Regions from separate parts of the Streptomyces sp. NPDC006012 genome, predicted to be linked through region 2. Evidence: riboswitches for the same ligand, from Rfam matches in the RefSeq annotation. Region 2 holds a riboswitch; each other region holds the start of a gene.
What was found. Region 2 has a riboswitch for cyclic di-AMP ahead of ACFYPJ_RS08500 (NlpC/P60 family protein). Riboswitches for the same ligand answer to the same signal wherever they lie in the genome.

Region 1: it holds a riboswitch for cyclic di-AMP, as region 2 does, so the genes downstream of both, ACFYPJ_RS33480 (M23 family metallopeptidase) here and ACFYPJ_RS08500 (NlpC/P60 family protein) in region 2, are expected to answer to the same signal.
Region 3: it holds a riboswitch for cyclic di-AMP, as region 2 does, so the genes downstream of both, ACFYPJ_RS26375 (transglycosylase family protein) here and ACFYPJ_RS08500 (NlpC/P60 family protein) in region 2, are expected to answer to the same signal.

Annotation. Positions count from the first base shown of each region.
Region 1 is NZ_JBIAIE010000029.1:78,338-84,394, forward strand. It holds gene ACFYPJ_RS33465 (DHA2 family efflux MFS transporter permease subunit) at 1-852, shown strand, start outside; gene ACFYPJ_RS33470 (dihydrofolate reductase family protein) at 1,092-2,228, shown strand; tRNA gene ACFYPJ_RS33475 (tRNA-Met) at 2,358-2,431, shown strand; cyclic di-AMP (ydaO/yuaA leader) riboswitch at 2,777-2,936, shown strand; gene ACFYPJ_RS33480 (M23 family metallopeptidase) at 2,944-3,987, shown strand; gene ACFYPJ_RS33485 (aldo/keto reductase) at 4,116-5,060, shown strand; gene ACFYPJ_RS33490 (PrsW family intramembrane metalloprotease) at 5,114-6,057, opposite strand, start outside.
Region 2 is NZ_JBIAIE010000003.1:341,857-347,913, reverse strand. It holds gene ACFYPJ_RS08505 (ATP-dependent DNA helicase) at 1-1,671, opposite strand, end outside; cyclic di-AMP (ydaO/yuaA leader) riboswitch at 2,133-2,305, shown strand; gene ACFYPJ_RS08500 (NlpC/P60 family protein) at 2,314-3,498, shown strand; gene ACFYPJ_RS08495 (DUF2231 domain-containing protein) at 3,809-4,324, shown strand; gene ACFYPJ_RS08490 (tellurite resistance/C4-dicarboxylate transporter family protein) at 4,623-5,627, shown strand; gene ACFYPJ_RS08485 (hypothetical protein) at 5,713-6,057, opposite strand, start outside.
Region 3 is NZ_JBIAIE010000018.1:30-6,086, forward strand. It holds gene ACFYPJ_RS26375 (transglycosylase family protein) at 519-1,217, opposite strand; cyclic di-AMP (ydaO/yuaA leader) riboswitch at 1,222-1,389, opposite strand; gene ACFYPJ_RS26380 (transglycosylase family protein) at 1,572-2,675, opposite strand; gene ACFYPJ_RS26385 (cytochrome P450) at 2,870-4,150, opposite strand; gene ACFYPJ_RS26390 (hypothetical protein) at 4,147-6,057, opposite strand, start outside.

The DNA of each region.
Region 1 (6,057 bases), on a different contig from region 2:
GTCGGGGTGCTCGCCCTGGTGCTCGCCGCCGGACTGCTGCCGGCCGAGGCACCGCGCCGGGCGGCGGCGCCCGCCCTGGACGTCCCCGGCCTGCTGATGCTCTCCCCGGGCCTGGCCCTGCTGCTGTTCGGGCTCGCCCGGGGCGGCGCGCGGGGTGACTTCGCCGCGCCGGGGGCGCTCGTGCCCGCCCTGGCCGGCCTGGTGCTGGCCGCCGCCTTCGTACGCCGGGCGCTGACCGTCCGCGCACCGCTGCTGGACCTGCGGCTGCTGCGCGAGCGCACCTTCGGCGCCGGAATCGCCACCCTCGCCCTGTTCACCTGCGGCTACTTCGGCTCGGCCCTGCTCGGGCCGCTGTACTGGCAGCAGCAGCGCGGCGTCAGCGCGACGGACACCGGGCTGCTGGGCATACCCGTCGCACTCGCCGTCGGTACGACGATGCAGGTGGCGGCCCGGATCGTCGACCGGGTCCCGCCCCGGCGCCTGGTCGCCGCCGGGACGGCGGTGGGCGCGCTCGGCATGGCGCTGACCGCCCTTCAGGTCGGCGAGGACGGCGTGGCGCCCTGGCGGGTCGTGGCCGCGTCCACGGTGATGGGCATCGGCACCGGCATGGTGCTGATGCCGACGATGACGACGGCCACCCGTGACCTGCCGAACGACCGGGTGGCCGCGGCGAGCACGGCCCTGAACATCAACTCGCAGCTGTGCGCCTCCGTGGGGACGGCGCTGCTCACGGTGGTGCTGGGCGCCGCAGGACCGGACCCGGCGGGTTTCCGGATCGCGTACGCCGTCGCGGCGGGCCTGCTCGCCCTGGCACTGCTGCCCGCGCGGCTGCTGCCGGGCCGGCGGCGGTGACCGCGTCCCGGCCGGCGTCCCCGGAACATCCCTGACGAAGCCCCTGACCGCACCCGCGACGGCCGCGCCCGCAGACCGCCCGCCGGCCCGTGTAATTTTGCTTCACCTTTGAAGCAAGCCCGTAGTCGAGCAAGCCACGAGTTCAGCAAGCCCGACTCGTACGCCGTCCACCCGCACCCCGGTGCCTCGCCGCCCGGACCGGCCGCCCCGCCCGCACGTCTCCCCACTGGAGTACGCAGATGCCCTTCCCGCACGTCCTGCTGTCCGCCGCCGTCTCCCTCGACGGCTGTCTGGACGACACCGGCCCGGAGCGGCTCATGCTCTCCTCTCCGGCCGACTTCGACCGGGTCGACGCGGTGCGGGCGTCCGCCGACGCGATCCTGATCGGCGCGGGCACGATCCGCGCCGACAACCCCCGGCTCCTGGTCAACGCGGCCGAACGGCGGGCCGCCCGGCTCGCGGCCGGCCGTCCGGAGTACCCGCTCAAGGTCACGGTCAGCGGTTCGGGCGACCTCGACCCGGACGCCAGGTTCTGGCACACCGGCGGCGAGAAGGTCCTCTTCACGACGGACGGGGGCGCCGAGCGGGCGCTGCGCGCCGGACTCGCGGCCGACGTCGTCCCGCTGGGCCCCGGCCCCGGCATCGACTGGCGGGCGCTCCTTGGGCACCTGTACGAGGAGCGCGGGGTGCGGCGGCTGATGGTCGAGGGCGGCGGGACCGTTCACACCCAGTTGCTGGGGCAGGGTCTCGCCGACGAACTCCAGCTCGTCGTCGCGCCGCTGCTGGTCGGGGCCCCCGGGGCGCCCCGGCTGTTCGGGCCGGGGGAGTACCAGCGCGGACGCCTCAGGCTGCTGGAGACCCGGCGGATCGACGACGTCGTCCTGCTGCGGTACGAGCCGACCGCGCCCGGAACCGGCGGGACGGCCGCCGCCGCGGACCGGCACTGGATGCGGATCGCCTGCGAGCTGGCGGCGCTGTGCCCGCCCTCGCGGACCGCGTTCAGCGTGGGCGCGGTGGTGGTGGCCGCGGACGGTACGGAGCTGGCCCGCGGGTTCTCCCGGGAGGCGGACGACTCCGTGGTCCACGCGGAGGAGGCCGCGCTCGCCAAGATCGACCCGGCGGATCCGCGGCTGGCCTCGGCCACCGTCTACAGCAGCCTGGAACCGTGCGCCCGCCGGGCCTCCCGCCCCGCGCCCTGCGCCCGGCTGATCCTGGACGCGGGGGTACGACGGGTGGTCACCGCCTGGCGGGAGCCCGACACGTTCGTCGCGGGTGCCGACGGGAGCGGGCTGCTGACGGCCGCGGGCGTCGACGTCGTCGTACTGCCCGAGTACGAGGCGGCGGCCAAGGAACCGAACCGACATCTGCTCGACTGAGCGGGAACCGCACGGCTTCTCCCGCTCGCCTGAGCGGGAACCGCACCGGCTCCCGCTCGACCGGGCGGGAGCCGTACCGGCGTGCGTGCGTTTGCTGTCCTGCGCATGGCGTATAGTTGTCATCACCGACGCGGGGTGGAGCAGCTCGGTAGCTCGCTGGGCTCATAACCCAGAGGTCGCAGGTTCAAATCCTGTCCCCGCTACTGAAGGCTCAGGGCCGGAATCCAGTTCCAAGGATTCCGGCCCTGAGTTTTTTTGCGGTCCCGCACATCGTATTCAGCGGTCTCGTACATCGCCCCTTGGTCATTGTCACGGCGGGTGATCGGGCGAACCCCCTCCGCATAACAACTGAAACTCCGTCAGGTCCGCTCGGGTTTCAGATTTTTGATGCAGCCGAGGTCAAGTCGCCCGTTTTTCGCCGCGCATGACCGGTAAGTCCGCACCGGATTGCGTTAAGGATCAAGCTGAACGGCTTGGAATCTGGCCGCCGGGTCTATTAACGTTCGATAACGCAGCGCGGTCGTCCCAGCCGTCACCCGAGACGGCTCCGTGCTCACGCGCCGAATCTCGTAAGGGAACCGGGGAACCACCATCTTGGGGTGAATCGCGCGGACACCACCGTGGAGACACGGCCGGTACAAGCGCGTAGGAGACCTTCCTGCTCCGAACCCGTCAGCTAACCCGGTAGGCGGAGGAAGGAAAGGAGTACGCCTGCGTGGCGTCCAATCGGCCTGCCCCAGAAGCCCCGTTCACGCCGAGCCAGTACGGCACCGAGACCTTTGCCTACGGCGGCTACTGCGCCGACGAGGCCCAGGGCACCTGGGGGGAATGGAACCCCACCGAGGACTCCGTCCGCCCGATACGCGGCCGGCACCGCGTCGCCAAGCAGCGCGGCGGACTCGCCCGTAGCTCCACGGTCCTCGGCGTCGGCGTCATCGCCGCCGTCGGCGCGGGCGGCATGGCCAGCGCCAACACCGGCAAGCCCCCGGTGTCCATCTCCATGCCGGACCTGCCCTCCGTCGGCTCCCTGCTCGGCGACGACTCGTCCTCGCACGCCCCCAAGGGCTCCACGACCGCACTGAGCCGCGTCGGCGTGACCGAGGCCGACACCGCCGACGGCACCGCCGACGCCGGCGAGGCGCTGCGCCACCGCATCATGGCCCAGGCCGAGCAGCAGCAGGGCCAGGCCGACACCAAGGCCGTCGCCGCCGCCGTGTCCGCCGCCGACAAGCAGGTCGCCGCAGCGGCCGCCAAGGCGGAGAAGGATGCCGCGGCCAAGGCCGCCGCCGCCAAGGAGAAGGCGGAGGCCGCCGCCAAGAAGAAGGCCGAGGAGGAGCGCCTGGCCGCGCTGGCCAAGCAGTTCACGCTGCCGACCCCCTCGTACACGCTCACCGGCACCTTCGGCCAGCCGGGCTCCATGTGGTCCTCCGGCTACCACACCGGCCTCGACTTCGCCGCTCCCACGGGCGCGCTGATCAAGGCCGTCCACAGTGGCACGATCACCGAGGCGGGCTGGGCCGGCTCCTACGGCTACCGCACGATCCTCACCCTCGACGACGGCACCGAACTCTGGTTCTGCCACCAGTCCTCGATCAATGTGAGCGTCGGACAGAAGGTCACCACCGGGGACTTCATCGGCCGCGTGGGAGCCACCGGCAACGTCACCGGCCCGCACCTCCACCTGGAGGTCCACCCGGGCGGCCAGTCCAGCGGCATCGACCCGATGGCCTGGCTGCGCGACAAGGGCCTCACCCCCTGACCCACCCCTGATCCCCGGCGGTCCTGACGGCATCCCCCCGACGCCAGGGCTGCCGGTCAGGTGTTTTTACGGGGTCTTTGCGTCCGTCGGCGGAATGGTGACCTCCGGCGAGTGCGTTGATGATGACCATGACTTCCCTACACAGACTCGGCTCCTCCGACCTGGAGATCTTCCCGCTCGTCCTCGGCGGCAACGTCTTCGGCTGGACCGCCGACGAACCGACGTCCTTCGCCGTCCTGGACGCCTTCACCGAGGCCGGCGGCAACCTCATCGACACCGCCGACACGTACTCGTCGTGGATCGAGGGGAACAAGGGCGGCGAGTCCGAGTCGGTCATCGGCAACTGGATCACCGCACGCGGTAACCGTGCGGACGTCCTGATCGCCACCAAGGTCGGCCAGCATCCCGAATTCCAGGGACTGTCCGCGGCCAACATCAAGGCCGCGGCGGACGCCTCGCTGCGGCGTCTGCAGACCGACCACATCGACCTCTACTACACGCACTTCGACCAGCCGGACGTGCCGGTCGAGGAGATCATCGGCGCGCTCGACGAACTGGTGCGGGCCGGCAAGGTGCGGCACATCGCCGCGTCCAACATCAGCGCGGAGCGGCTCCAGGAGTCCCTGGACTTCTCCGACCGCGAGGGACTGGCCCGGTACGTGGCGCTCCAGCCCCACTACAACCTGGTCTCGCGCGACACCTACGAGGGTCCCCTGCAGGACGTCGCCGCCCGCGCCGGGCTCGGGGTCCTGCCGTACTACGGCCTGGCCGCCGGCTTCCTCACGGGCAAGTACCGCCCCGGTGCGACCGTGGACAGCGGGCGTGGCGGGAACCTGGCCGAGCTAGCGGAGACCGAGCGCGGCCGGCGGGTCCTCGCGGCCCTGGACGAGGTCGCCGCGGCCCACGGCGTCGCCGTCCCCACCGTGGCCCTGGCCTGGCTCGCGGCCCAGCCGACCGTGGTCGCGCCGATCGCCTCGGCCCGGAAGCTGGACCAGCTCCCGGCGCTGCTCGCCGTGGCGGACCTGAACCTGACGACGGAAGAGGTGGACCGCCTCACCCGGGCCTCGGCCTGACCTTCCCGGTCTTTCTCATGGCCGCCGCCCGCGGCTCATCACGGTGTCCACCGTCAGGTCCGGTAGGGGTTGTACGTCGGATACGGCACCGTGGGACGGCCGGCGGGCGGTACGGAGTAGCCGTACGGCGTCGAGGGGCCGGAACCCGGCCGGCCACCCGGCGACTGCACCGGCCAGGTACCCGACGGCTGCTCCGGTGACTGCCCCGGCCACTGCCCTGGCCAGGTACCCGGCGTACCCGGCCACTGCGCCGGCGGCCAGGTGCCCGGCCAGGGGCCCGGCCCCTGGTGCCGGGCGGTCGCCCGTGCCGCGTACTCCAGGGCCGGCCGCGCCACCTGCCGGCGCTGCCACAGTTCCGCCAGCAGTTCCCGCTCCCGCACGACGAAGTCCGCACCGGCCCGCCCCCGCTGCCCGCGCTGCCGCAGGAACGCCAGAGACGTCGCGTACACCGCGTACTGGGCCACGGTCCGCGCCGCCTGCTTGCCGAGGTGGTGGTCCGCGTAGTCCCGGGCCAGCCGCCGCGCGCCCATCGAACCCAGCGCGAACGGCTCGGCGGGCCCCAGCCAGCCCGCGTACACATACGCCGGCAGCTCCTCCCGCACGGTCCGCAGTTCACGCTGCCGGCTCCAGATCGCCAGCCAGGTCAGCAGGCCGAACACGGGCACCATGAACACCGCGTAGACCACGAAGAACCCGAACCGGCCGAAGGCGGACGAGCCGTTCCACAACGCGTGCATGCCCATCGCCAGCAGCAGCCCGCACAGCGGCAGCAGGACCCGCCGCACCTGCCGGCGGTCCGCGGCGCGCGCGGCGATGCCGAAGCCGATGCCGGTGAGGACGGTGAAGAGGGGGTGCGCGAACGGCGACATGATGACGCGCACGAAGAAGGTGGCGGCGGTGACGGAGGCGATGCCGTGGTCACCGGTGAGCTGGTCGGTGCCGAAGGCCGTACCGAGGTAGAGGATGTTCTCGGTGAACGCGAAACCGGTGGCGGCGA
Region 2 (6,057 bases):
CCGCAGCTCCTCCATCAGCACGTTGAACCGCTTGATGGCGTTGGTCGACCGCGCGGCCATGCCGTACGCCTCGTCCACCCGGCGCAGCGCCTGCGAGAAGCTGATCTTCTCGCGCTGGGCGAGCGCGTCGACCATCGCCTCGGCGCGGTCGCCGATGCCGCGCTTGGGCACGTTCAGGATGCGGCGCAGCGGGACGGAGTCCTCCGGGTTGGCCAGCACCCGCAGGTAGGCGAGGACGTCCCGGACCTCCTTGCGTTCGTAGAAGCGGACGCCGCCGACGACCTTGTAGGGCAGGCCGACGCGGATGAAGACCTCTTCGAAGACACGGGACTGGGCGTTGGTGCGGTAGAAGACGGCGACGTCGCCGGACTTGGCCTCGCCCGCGTCGGTCAGCCGGTCTATCTCGTCGGCGACGAACTGCGCCTCGTCGTGTTCGGTGTCCGCGACATACCCGGTGATGGTGGCGCCCGCGCCCGCGTTGGTCCACAGGTTCTTGGGGCGGCGGGACTCGTTGCGCTCGATGACGGCGTTGGCGGCGGACAGGATCGTCTGCGTGGAGCGGTAGTTCTGCTCCAGGAGGATCGTCGTCGCGTCCGGGTAGTCCTCCTCGAACTGGAGGATGTTGCGGATGGTCGCACCGCGGAAGGCGTAGATCGACTGGTCGGCGTCACCCACCACGCACAGTTCGGCGGGCGGCAGGTCGTGCTCCTGCTCGGGCACGTCCACCGGGCGCTCGGCGGTCCCGACGAGTTCGCGCACGAGTGCGTACTGAGCGTGGTTGGTGTCCTGGTACTCGTCCACGAGGACGTGGCGGAAGCGGCGCCGGTAGTGCTCGGCGACGTCCGGGAACGCGCGCAGCAGGTTGACCGTCGTCATGATCAGGTCGTCGAAATCGAGGGCGTTGGCCTCGCGCAGCCGCGACTGGTAGAGAGCGTACGCCTGGGCGAGGGTCTTCTCGAAGCTCCCCCCGGACTCCGGCTGGGAGGCGCCCCCGGCCACCTCGGCGGCGTAGTCCTCCTCGTCGATCAGTTCGTTCTTCAGGTTGCTGATCTTGGCGCTGAATGCCTTCGGCGGGAAGCGCTTCGGGTCGAGGTCCAGGTCGCGGCAGACCAGGGCCATCAGGCGCTTGGAGTCGGCGGCGTCGTAGATCGAGAAGGACGAGGTGAAGCCGAGGCGCTTGCTCTCGCGGCGCAGGATGCGCACGCACGCGCTGTGGAAGGTCATCACCCACATCGCGTTCGCGCGCGGGCCGACGAGTTGTTCCACGCGCTCCTTCATCTCGCCCGCGGCCTTGTTGGTGAAGGTGATCGCGAGGATCTGCCCGGGATGCACCTTGCGCTCCGCCAGCAGGTGGGCGATGCGGTGCGTCAGCACACGGGTCTTGCCGGAGCCGGCGCCGGCCACGATGAGCAGCGGGGAGCCGGAGTGCACGACGGCGGCGCGCTGGTTGTCGTTCAGCCCGTGCAGGAGTGCGGCCGGGTCGATGACCGGCCGGGGGGCGCCGTCCCCGTAGTAGGCGTCCGGGTCCGGGGGCACGTCGAACTTCCCGCCGAACAGATCGTCCGGAACCTGCTCCGGAGCGTGCTCGTCCGCGGGCGGCGGGGGCTCCTCCTCCGGCCCGCGGGGGGCCTGGAGGTCCGCCAGGAAGCTGTCGTCAAAGAGGCTGCTCATCGCTCTCCGAGTCTAGGGCGCCCCACTGACAACCCGCCGCCGACCCGAGAACATGACCGGTGCCGCTCGCAGAACTTCGCCGCTGCCGCTCCGCCGTCCCGCCGTCCCGCCGCCCCCAGGTCCGGTCCCGGCCCGGACTGGCCCGGACCGGCCCGGACCGGCCCCCGGGACGATCGCGGGCCGATCCCACGACGTCACCCAGGGCCGACCGCGGTTCACCCCAGGTCGCCCCAAAAGCGTGACCGTTCCGCCCGGCCGCGATCCCGGACCGAGAACCAAACAGTCACATCCGCGCCCAATCCGCTCACCGACCGGAACCACCTGGTCACCCTGGAGGAAACTCACCGCCGGGTCACGAAAATGTATCGGGCATATCACCCACCAACCTTCACAGGGGCCACACGAGTTGGCTAGCGTGCCGGGCAGGCCGTACGACCCCCACCGGCGAGCCTCGCCGGGCCGTGCGGCCTCCGCCGAGTCCGGCGTGTCCCCGTGGCACGCGGGAGCCGGGGACCCACACCGACCTTGGGGTGAATCGGCCCAACCCCTCTCCGGGGAACGGCCGTAGGGCAAACCTTCCGAACCACCCGCCCGAACCCGACAGCTAACTCGGTAGGCGGAACACGGAAGGAGTCGCCTCTCTTGGCGTCGCACCGCAAGCCGCGCTCCGCGGGTACGCGCGTAGCAGGCATACGCACCCCCGCCCTCGCCACCGCCGCCCTCGCCTCCGTAGCCCTGCTCTCCCAGTCGGCCGTCGCCACCCCCTCCGACGGCGACAAGCCGAGCGTGGAGGAGGTGCAGAAGAAGGTCGACGACCTGTACCGGCAGGCCGAATCGGCAACCGAGCACTACAACGCGGCCAAGGAGCAGACCGGCGAACAGCGCAAGCGCGTCGACACCCTCCTGGACGACGTCGCCCGCCGCACGGACCGGCTCAACAAGGCCCGTGACGAACTCGGCTCGTTCGCCGCCGCGCAGTACCGCACCGGAGCCTCCGTCCCCGACTCCACCTCGCTCCTGCTCGCCGACAACCCGCAGGACTACTTCGACCAGACCCAGCTGATGGACCGGCTGACCGCCCGCCAGAAGACCGTGGTCGACGACTACGTCACCGAGCAGTCAGCGACGATGAAGAAGCGGCGGGAGGCCACGAAAAGCCTCGAAACGCTCACAAAGTCGCAGGACGAACTCAAGACCGCCAAAGCCACCGTCCAGACGAAGCTCTCCACCGCGCGCGAGCTGCTGACCAAGCTGACGGCGGAGGAGAAGAAGCGGCTCGCCGAGATCGAGAAGCGCCGGCAGGAGGAGGCCGCGCGGAAGGCGGCGGAGCTGGCCAAGCAGCAGGCGGCACAGCAGAAGAAGGAATCGTCGTCGACCACGGACTCGTCATCGTCCTCGTCGTCGTCCTCCTCCTCTTCCTCCTCTTCCTCGTCGTCCTCGTCGTCCTCGTCGGGTGGCTCCTCGTACGCCACCAAGGCCCAGAAGGCGATCGACTTCGCCCGCGCGCAGATCGGCAAGCCGTACGTCTGGGGTGCCACCGGTCCGGGCTCCTACGACTGCTCGGGGCTCACCCAGGCCGCCTGGAAGGCCGCGGGCGTCAGCCTGCCGCGCACCACCTACAGCCAGGTCGACGCCGGCACCACGGTCTCCGTCGCCGATGCCCAACCCGGTGACCTGGTCTTCTTCTACGACGACATCAGCCACGTAGGCATATACATCGGCAACGGGATGATGATCCACGCCCCGAAGCCGGGCGCCTACGTCCGCGAGGAGTCGATCTACTACGGCGGCGATTCGATCATCCACAGCGTGGTGCGACCGGCCTGACGCCGCGCGGGCCCGCGTCGAACCGATCCGCGCGGGCCCACATCATGGTGATCCCGTGCGGGCCCCAGTCATGCTGACCTCGCGGGGGCTCGGGTCATGCTGATCCCGCGCCTGCCGGCACGGCCTGGTCCCGTGTGGGTCCGCGTCACGCCTGTCCGGCGCCGGTCGGCACCGGCCCGGTCCCGTGTGGGCCCGCACCGGACTGAGCCGGGAGCTGGGAGCGGGGGCTGCGGCCGGGGGCGGTGTTGAGAAGAAGCTGAGAGTTTCCCGTGCCACGCTGGCGCCCCCTATCCCGCTCAGGAGCGCCTCGATGACCCTGATCAACGGCCTGCCCGCCCATGTCCTGCTGGTCCACGTAGTCGTCGTGCTGGTACCTCTCGCGGCACTGGCCCTGGTGGCGGCGGCAGTGTGGCCGCGCGCCGCCCGAAGGTTGGGGCCGCTGCTGCCACTGCTGGCGCTCCTCGCCCTGGTCAGCGTGCCATTGACGACGCAGGCGGGCGAGTGGCTGGAACGGCACGTGGAGAGCGACGCCCTGGTGCGGCGGCACACCGAGCTGGGTGACGGGCTGCTGCCGTGGGCCGTCGGGCTGTTCGTGCTGGCCGCGGTCGTGTGGTGGGCGGGGCGTTCCGCGCCGGCCGGGGAGCCGGGCGAGGGCCGCGGCCTGCGCTGGTCCGCCCTGCCGGTGCGGATCGTCGTGGGGGTGCTCTCGCTGGCCGTCGCGGTGGGAGCGGTGGTGGACGTCTACCGGATCGGCGACTCCGGAGCGAAGGCTGCCTGGCACGACGCCTACTCCAAGACGGCGACCGGGTCGAAAGACCAGCCCTGATTCGGCGCGGATTCGGCGCGGATCCGTCCGCGCCGAGCCGCCTGCGCCCGCTAGCATCGCGTGCCCCTCATGCCCCTCATGCCCCTCATGCCCCTCGTACCTCCGTGCCACCCGTGCCACCCGTGCAACGTGTGCCCCTCGTACCTCCCGTGCATCGTGTGCTACCCGTACATGAGGGTTATCGGTTCATGAGCGCCACGCGCGCGTGAAGGCGTCGTGTCCCGCACCCGCGCGTTTTTGGGGCGTACGCACGCGTGCCACGCCGCCGACCCGCCCGGAACTCCCTAGCATCGGGCGCATGCCCGGCACCTCCCCCCTCCGCGCCTGGTGGGCGCAGCGACCGCCGGCGGCCGGCGCCGCCGTGATGGCGACCGGCATCGTCTCGGTGGCTCTGCGGCTGACCGGCTACGAGGTCCTGTCACTGATCGCGCTCGCGCTGGGCTGCGTCGCCTGGCTGGCGCTCGCCGCCGACTTCGTCGCCGGCCTGCTGCGCGACCGGGAACGGTGGCTGGCCGAGGCGAAGACCCCCGGGGCGCTCACCGCGGTGGCCGCGACGACGGTGCTCGGCACCCGTTTCGCCCTGCTCGGCTGGTCCGCCCTCGCCGAGGCGCTGCTCGCGCTGGCGGCCGTGCTCTGGCCGGTGCTGCTGTTCCTCGTCCTACGGAACAGGAAGCGGCGCATGCCCGGGGCGGTGTTCCTGATCTGCGTGGCCACCCAGGGGCTCGCCGTGCTCGGCGCCACCCTGGCCGCCACGGAGGCGACGGCGTGGCTCGCGTACATCGCGCTGGTGCTGTTCTGGCTGGGTCTGGTTCTCTATCTGGTCGCGCTCGCCCGGTTCGACCCCGGGCAGGTGCTGAGGGGGGCCGGTGACCACTGGGTCGCGGCCGGCGCACTCGCCATCTCGGCGCTGGCCGGAGCCAGACTGCTGTCCGCCGACAGCCCGGCCCTGTACCTGTGGGACAAGGACGACCAGGGCGTCCTGCACACCGTGACCATCGGACTGCTCGTCCTCGACCTGGCCTGCTACGCCGTACTGCTGATCGCCGAAGTGCTCAGGCCCCGCCTCCGCTACGACGTGCGTCGCTGGTCGACGGTGTTCCCGTTGGGGATGACCGCGGCGGCCACGCTGTCCGTGTCGGCCGCCGCCGGAATCCCATGGCTGCGCGGTCTCGGGCAGGTACTGCTGTGGGTCTCGGTCGCGGGCTGGCTCGCCGTCGCCGCGGGCGCGGCCCTGACGGCCCGCGCGGGGATCAGTGCCGCGCGCCGGGCCCAGCATCCGCGGGCACAACATCGCCGGGCATGACGCCCCTGGAGGAGTTCCCGGACGCACCGGACGCACATCGGGACCTTCGGCAGCCCCCCGCGCCCCGGATGTCATATTCCGGGTGTCACGTCCACAGCACGGCGATGAAGATGTTCACCATGGTCAGCAGACCCACCACGCCGAACATGTTCTTGTCCACGCGCTCCTCGTCCCGCTTCACGTAGACGAGACCGAGGATCACGATCAGCACGAGCAGCTTCACGCCGATCTTGATGTTGTTGACGTGGTGGTGGTCGGCCTGGTTGAGGCCGACCAGGATCGCGCCGGTGACCAGCATGGTCAGCGCGCCGTGCAGCATGGCGGGGACGAAGCGCGCGGCGCCCTGCCCCATCGCCTTCATCTGGGTGAGGAAGCCGCCGAGAAGCGCGGCGATGCCGATGATGTGCAGCGCGACGAAGAGGTGGATGAG
Region 3 (6,057 bases), on a different contig from region 2:
GACACAGTCATGCCGGGCCCGGAGGCCAGCGGCCCTCTTGCAGGACCGCGAAGAACATAACGGGGGAGGGCCGCCACTGTGCGGGGGCTGTGACCGGGACCGGGCTACGGATCGGCTGCTGCTTCAGAAGCAACAGCCGGGGGGGCAGGTGCGAGCGCCTGGGACAAGTGCGAGCGCCTGGGACAAGTGCAACCACCGGAGCCAGGAACAACCACCGGAGCCAGAAGGCAACCACCGGAGTCAGAAGCAACCACCGGGACGGTTCTGGAGCGGTCTGATAGGAGTGCTTCAGGAGCGGATCGGCGGGGTCACCGAGCGGCCGGGGAGTGCATCAGAAGCGGACCGGCCGCGTTGCTGACCGGCGGAGGGGAGTGCTTCCGGAGCGGACCGGCTGTCTCGCTGACCGGCGGCCGGACCGGCGGGGTCACCGGCCGGCCGGGGAGCGCTTCAGGAGCGGACCCCGGGCCGCCGCTCGCGGAGCCGGCGGCCGGGGCCTGCGCCCGAGGCGGTTGCCGGGGTCACTTCAGGTGGAACTGCTGACCCGGGTAGATGAGGTCGGCGTTCTCGACGATGTCCTTGTTCAGCTCGAACAGCTTCTGCCAGCCGCCGGCGACGTGGTGCTTCTCGGCGATCGAGCTGAGGGTGTCGCCCTTGACGACCTTGTACTCGCCGTCGCCCTTCTTGACCTTCTTGCCCGTCGGGGTGGTGACGGTCCTGCTCGCGGCCGGGCGGTCGGCGGAGCGGGAGGCGGCCTGCTGCTCGGTGGCACGGCTGGAGGTGGAGCCGGTCGAACCGGAACCGCTGGAGCCGGAACCCGAACCGCTGGAGCCGCCACCGGAGTAGGGGCTGCCGGACAGGCCCGTGCCGCAGACCGGCCAGGCGCCCTTGCCCTGGCTCGCGAGGACCTTCTCGGCGACCGATATCTGCTGCGCCTTGGTGGCCTTGTCGGCGGAAGCCGCGTACTGCGTGCCGCCGTAGGCGGCCCAGGTGGAGGCGGAGAACTGCAGGCCGCCGTAGTAGCTGTTGCCGGTGTTGATGGACCAGTTGCCGCCGGACTCGCACCGGGCGACGGCGTCCCACTCGGAGGCGGTGGCGGCGGAGGCGTTGCCGACGGCCATCAGCGGGACGGCGACGGCGGCACCGGTGACACCGGCGAGCGCGACGACACGGGTGGCCTTGGACGGGCGACGGTGCTTGCCCTTGCTGGAGAACAGCATGGATCGATCCCCTCACCGACGCCTGCGAGGTGAGCTGTCGGGTTCGGGCCGGTTGAGTTGCCCGGCCGCACCTCCGCGTGGAGGCACGGCTTCACCCCTAGCCGCTTCGGTCAACCGACCGCAGCGGCACCTACCTTGGGTCCCCCGCTCCTGCCTACGGCGCTTGACGCGACGGCTGTTCCCGTACGGCCGCTGGCAGGATTCGGCGTTGCGGCAGCCGGGGCCCGCGGTGGCGAGCGGTCATGACCGTAGACACGCGATCCGCGGAATTTCAAAGACGATCAAGGCTTCTGAGACTCATCCCACACTTTCACCAAAGCGGACATTAAGCCCGAAGCGGGATGCCAACTCCCGCTATCCGGCGTGCCCTTCAGCCGCGGCCTTCAGGGTCTGACCGGGGGTGATGTGATCCGGGTCGGAACCGATGGCCTTCTTGTTGGCGGCGTACAGCGCGTGCCAGCCGCCGTCCACGCCAAGCGAGTCGGCGATGGAGCCGAGGGTGTCGCCGGCCCGGACGGTGTAGGCGTGCTTGCCGGACGGCGCAGCCCCTCGGCCACCCGTCCCGCTTGTCCCGCTTTCATCCGCACTGCCACCCCGGTGACGGCCGCCGCCGTCCAGGGAACCGGTGTCGACCAGGCTCCAGGAGCCGCCGGTCCGCCAGGAGTTGTCCTCATCGGCCGAACCGGGGGATTCCGTGGATGAACCACCGATTCCCGGCGAAGCACTGGAGTCAGGCGATGCCGACTTGTCGGACTTGCCGGATTTTGCAGGCCCGCCCGTCGCGCCATGGCCCACACCCGGACTCGCGCTCGCGCTCGGCGACGGAGAGCCGGACGGCGAACCACCGAGGAGGGAGCCCGAAGTGGAATCCGAGGAGGTGTCGGACGACGGCGGCGAGTCGGACAAGCCAAGCGAGCCGGTCAATCCGGACGAACCAGATGAACCAGATGAACCAGAACCGTTCGCCGAACCCTTCGAACCCGACTCGTCCGAATCCTCCCCATCCTCCGAATTCTCCGGGGAATTCTTCTGGCCGGTCGAGGAGCCACCCGTGACGCCGGTGTCGACCCCGACATGGCCCGACTTGGCGGAGAGCCCGGAGAGCAGGGCGCAGGTGGCCCAGGGGGTCGTCCCCTGGTCGGCGAGGATCTTCTCGGCGACCGCGATCTGCTGCTGGCGGCTGGCCTGGTCCGGGGTGGCCGCGTACTTGTCACCGCCGTACTTGTCCCAGTCCTGCTGCGAGATCTGCAGTCCGCCGTAGTACGCGTTGCCCGTGCTGGCGCTCCATGAGCCGCCGCTCTCGCACTCGGCCACCCGGTCCCAGGTGGTGCCGTCGGCCGCACTCGCGGCGGTGGCGGCGAGGAGCGGGATGGCAATCGCGGAGCCGGTCACTCCGGCCGCGACGACGAGGGCCGGAGCCTGGCGGGGGCGACGGTGACGACCGTTCCCGGTGAGCATGCGGAAGCCTTTCGCGCGACGGCACTGACCGGTGCGGTGGATCGTGCCGGACTACCGCACCGAGGGGTGAACGTATAGGCATACGATCCCTTGTCACAAGTTAATGCCGCACGGATCACATGAAGATCACAGCCGTGAAACGCTGTCATTTTCCCTTTCCGGCAAGGGCGTACGGCATTTCGCAGTCCGGTCGATCACCGGACAGGGGTGAACTCCACCGGCAAAGTGCGCAATCCGCGCATGATGAGCCCGCCTCGCCACCGCAGATCGGCCGGATCCGCCGCAAGTCGCAGATCGGGGAGGCGGGTGAGGAGGGTGGCGAGCGCGGATTGGCCCTCCAGCCGGGCGAGCGGGGCGCCGAGGCAGTAGTGGATTCCGTGCCCGTAGCCGAGGTGTTGGTTGTCACGCCGGCCGAGATCGAGCACGTCCGGATCGGCGAACCGCTCCGGGTCCCGGTCCGCGGCGGCCAGAACGACCAGGACGGGGTCGCCGGCCGCGATCCGCTGCCCGCCGATGTGGACCGGCTCGGTGGCGAACCGCCAGGTGGCGAGCTCCACCGGACCGTCGTAACGCAGCAGCTCCTCGATCCCGCTCGCCAGCAGCGCCCGGTCCCCGGCCGCGAGGGAGTTCTGCAGCCGGTCGCGCTGCCCGGCGTGGGTGAGCAGCGCGTAGGTGCCGTTGCCGATGAGGTTGACGGTCGTCTCGAACCCGGCGAACAGCAGGATGAAGGCCATCGCCGCCGCCTCGTTCTCCGTGAGGTGCTCGCCCTGGTCCGAGGCGCGGATGAGGCCGGAGATGAGGTCCTCGCCGGGCGCGGGCTCGGCGGGCAGCGCGGCGCGCTTGCGGTGGATCAGCTCGGCCAGGTAGCCGCGCATCTTCTTCACCGACCGGGCCACCCCGCCCCGGGGCCCTCCCCCGTGCCGGATCATCATCCCCGCCCAGTCCCGGAAGTCGTCCTGGTCCTCACGCGGAACGCCGAGCAGGTCGCAGATGGCGTAGATGGGCAGCGGGAAGGCGAACTCATGGATGAGGTCGGCCGAGCCGCTGGCCGCGAACCGGTCGATGAGCTGATCGCTGAGCTGCTGCACCCGCGGTGCGAACTCGGCGACCCGCCGCGGCGTGAACGCCTTGCTGACCAGCCGGCGCAGCCGGGTGTGGTCCGGCGGGTCGATGTTGAGCAGATGCGTCATCAGCTCGGCCTTGCGCTCCCCCGGGATCCCGGTCTTGCCCTTGGCGTGCTCGGGCTCGTCGTGATGTGCCGGATTCTTCGACAGCCGCGGATCGGCCAGCGCCTGCTTCGCGTCCGCGTAACGCGTGATCAGCCATGCCTCGACCCCGCTGGGCAGTTCCGTCCGGTGCACGGGGGCGTGCTCGCGCAGCCAGGCGTACGCCGGGTAGGGGTCCGCGGCGAACTCCCAGGTGAAGAGGGAGGGCGCGGCGGGGGCTGAGGCCGGGGGGAGGGGCTGGTCGGTCACTCTTCGACGGTATCGGGCGCGGGCACGTGGGAACGGCTCCGGTCCCACCAGTACCGGGCGCGGACCTCGTAGATCACGGCGAGCTGCCGGGCTGCCTCCACCGCACCGCGTCGCGCAGCCGCCTCCAGGTACGGGATCGCCTGCCCGTCGTCGCCACGGCGCAGCAGCAGCGTCGCCAGTTGGAGGACCGCCGGCTGGTGCCCGAGGTCCGCGGCCCTGCGGTACCAGTCCTCCCGCTCCGTCCCCTCGGTCAGCGACGCGAACCGCATGATGACCGGGATGTCGCCCCCGTCCACCCGCGGTCGCAGCGCGGCCCGGGCCCCGTCCAGTACGGCCGCGCGGTCGACCTCCCGGTCCCCGAGCAGCGTCCACCACACGTCGTCCGGAACGGGCGGCAGGCCGCCCGACCGCAGCGCCTCAGCGACGAGCGCCCCGTACGCCCGCCACGTGCCGGTCTTCTCCCCCGCCACGAGCAGCCCGGAAATCCCGAACATCGGCGCCGTGGCCCAGGCCAGCCCGGTTTCGAGGGCCTCCCGCTCCGCGCCGTGGGCCGGATAGCAGGCCGCCGCCCGCAGCAGCAGCTCCACCGGCACGGCCTCCGTGACGCCGCACCGCGCCAGGTCGACGGCCGCCCGCACCAGCAGCCGCCCGCGCGGATGCTCGGTCTGCGTGCCGAGGCGCTGCCACTCGTCGTACAGCAGGTGCCCGATCGCGAAGTAGGAGGCGGCACCCTCCCGCCCGCTCCACATGTAGGCCGGGTACGCGCGCGGGTCGTCGGTGTGCCCGGCCAGCCGCTCAAGCTCCGACTCGCTCCATTCCCGGGCCAGTTCGACCGTGCGGGCCAGCGCCAGCACGCTCTCAGCCGGGCCGGTGCCGGAACGCCGCCGGTAGTACTCCCGCGCGGACATCGTGCCGAGCACCACCACACCGCGGCCGGTGAAGCGCTGCAACAGCCGCCGGTCCAGTCCGCCCGGGCCGAGGTGGTCACTGAGTTCGTCGAGCCAGAGGACCCGCTTGCCCGGACTGTCCTTCAGCTCGCCGGGCAGCCGGCGAAGGTCGTCGTGCGGATCGGGGGCGTACAGCAGGTAGCCCTCCTCCGCGAGCGACCGTACGGCGTTCCACGCGGTGTAGGACTTCCCGGCGCACGGTTCGCCCAGGACCACCACCAGTCCGCCCCGCCCCAGCAGGCCCCGCAGCTCCGCGTCGCAGTCCCGGGGGACGTACGGCGGCACCTCCGGCAGCCCGGGCACGAGCCGGGTCGGCCGCACCCCGAACCACACCGGGTCGGCCTCGTCCACGGGGCCCCACAGCCCGGTCGCGGGCCCGGGCGCGACCGGGTAGGTGAGGTACTGCACGCCGACCACCTGGGCGTGGAAGGTGGCGTCACGGAAGTCGAGGTGATCGGCGGACCTCGCCGACCCGTGATCCTGGGCGGGGGCCTCCGGTGCGGGGGTGTGGGGCGCGGGGACGCTGGCGGGCGCCTGTGGTGTGGGGTCGTGGACGAGTGGTGCCGGTGCCGACGCGGGGGCGCTGACAGGTGATGCCGGTGCGGGCAAGGGGGCGCGGGCGGGCGCAGCGGATGCGGGCGCGGGATGGTGGATGGGCGAAGCCGGTGCGGGGGTGTCCGTGTGTGGGGCCGGTACAGGGGAGTCCACGAGCGGCAAAGGTACGGGGGCGTCCGCTGGTGGGGCCGGGGCACGGGTGTCCACGAGTAGCGTCGGGGCGCGGGCGTCGGCGGAAGCGAGGCGGGTGGGTGAGCCGTCGGCCGTGTCGGAGTGGGCAGTCCCGGAGTCGGCGGTCTCGGGATCGGTGTCGTCGCAGTAGATGTCGGCGGAGTGAGCCTGGCCGGGGGGAGCGAGGTCGACGTGAGCGAGGTCGGGTTGCGTGCTGTCGGTGAGCGCGGACTC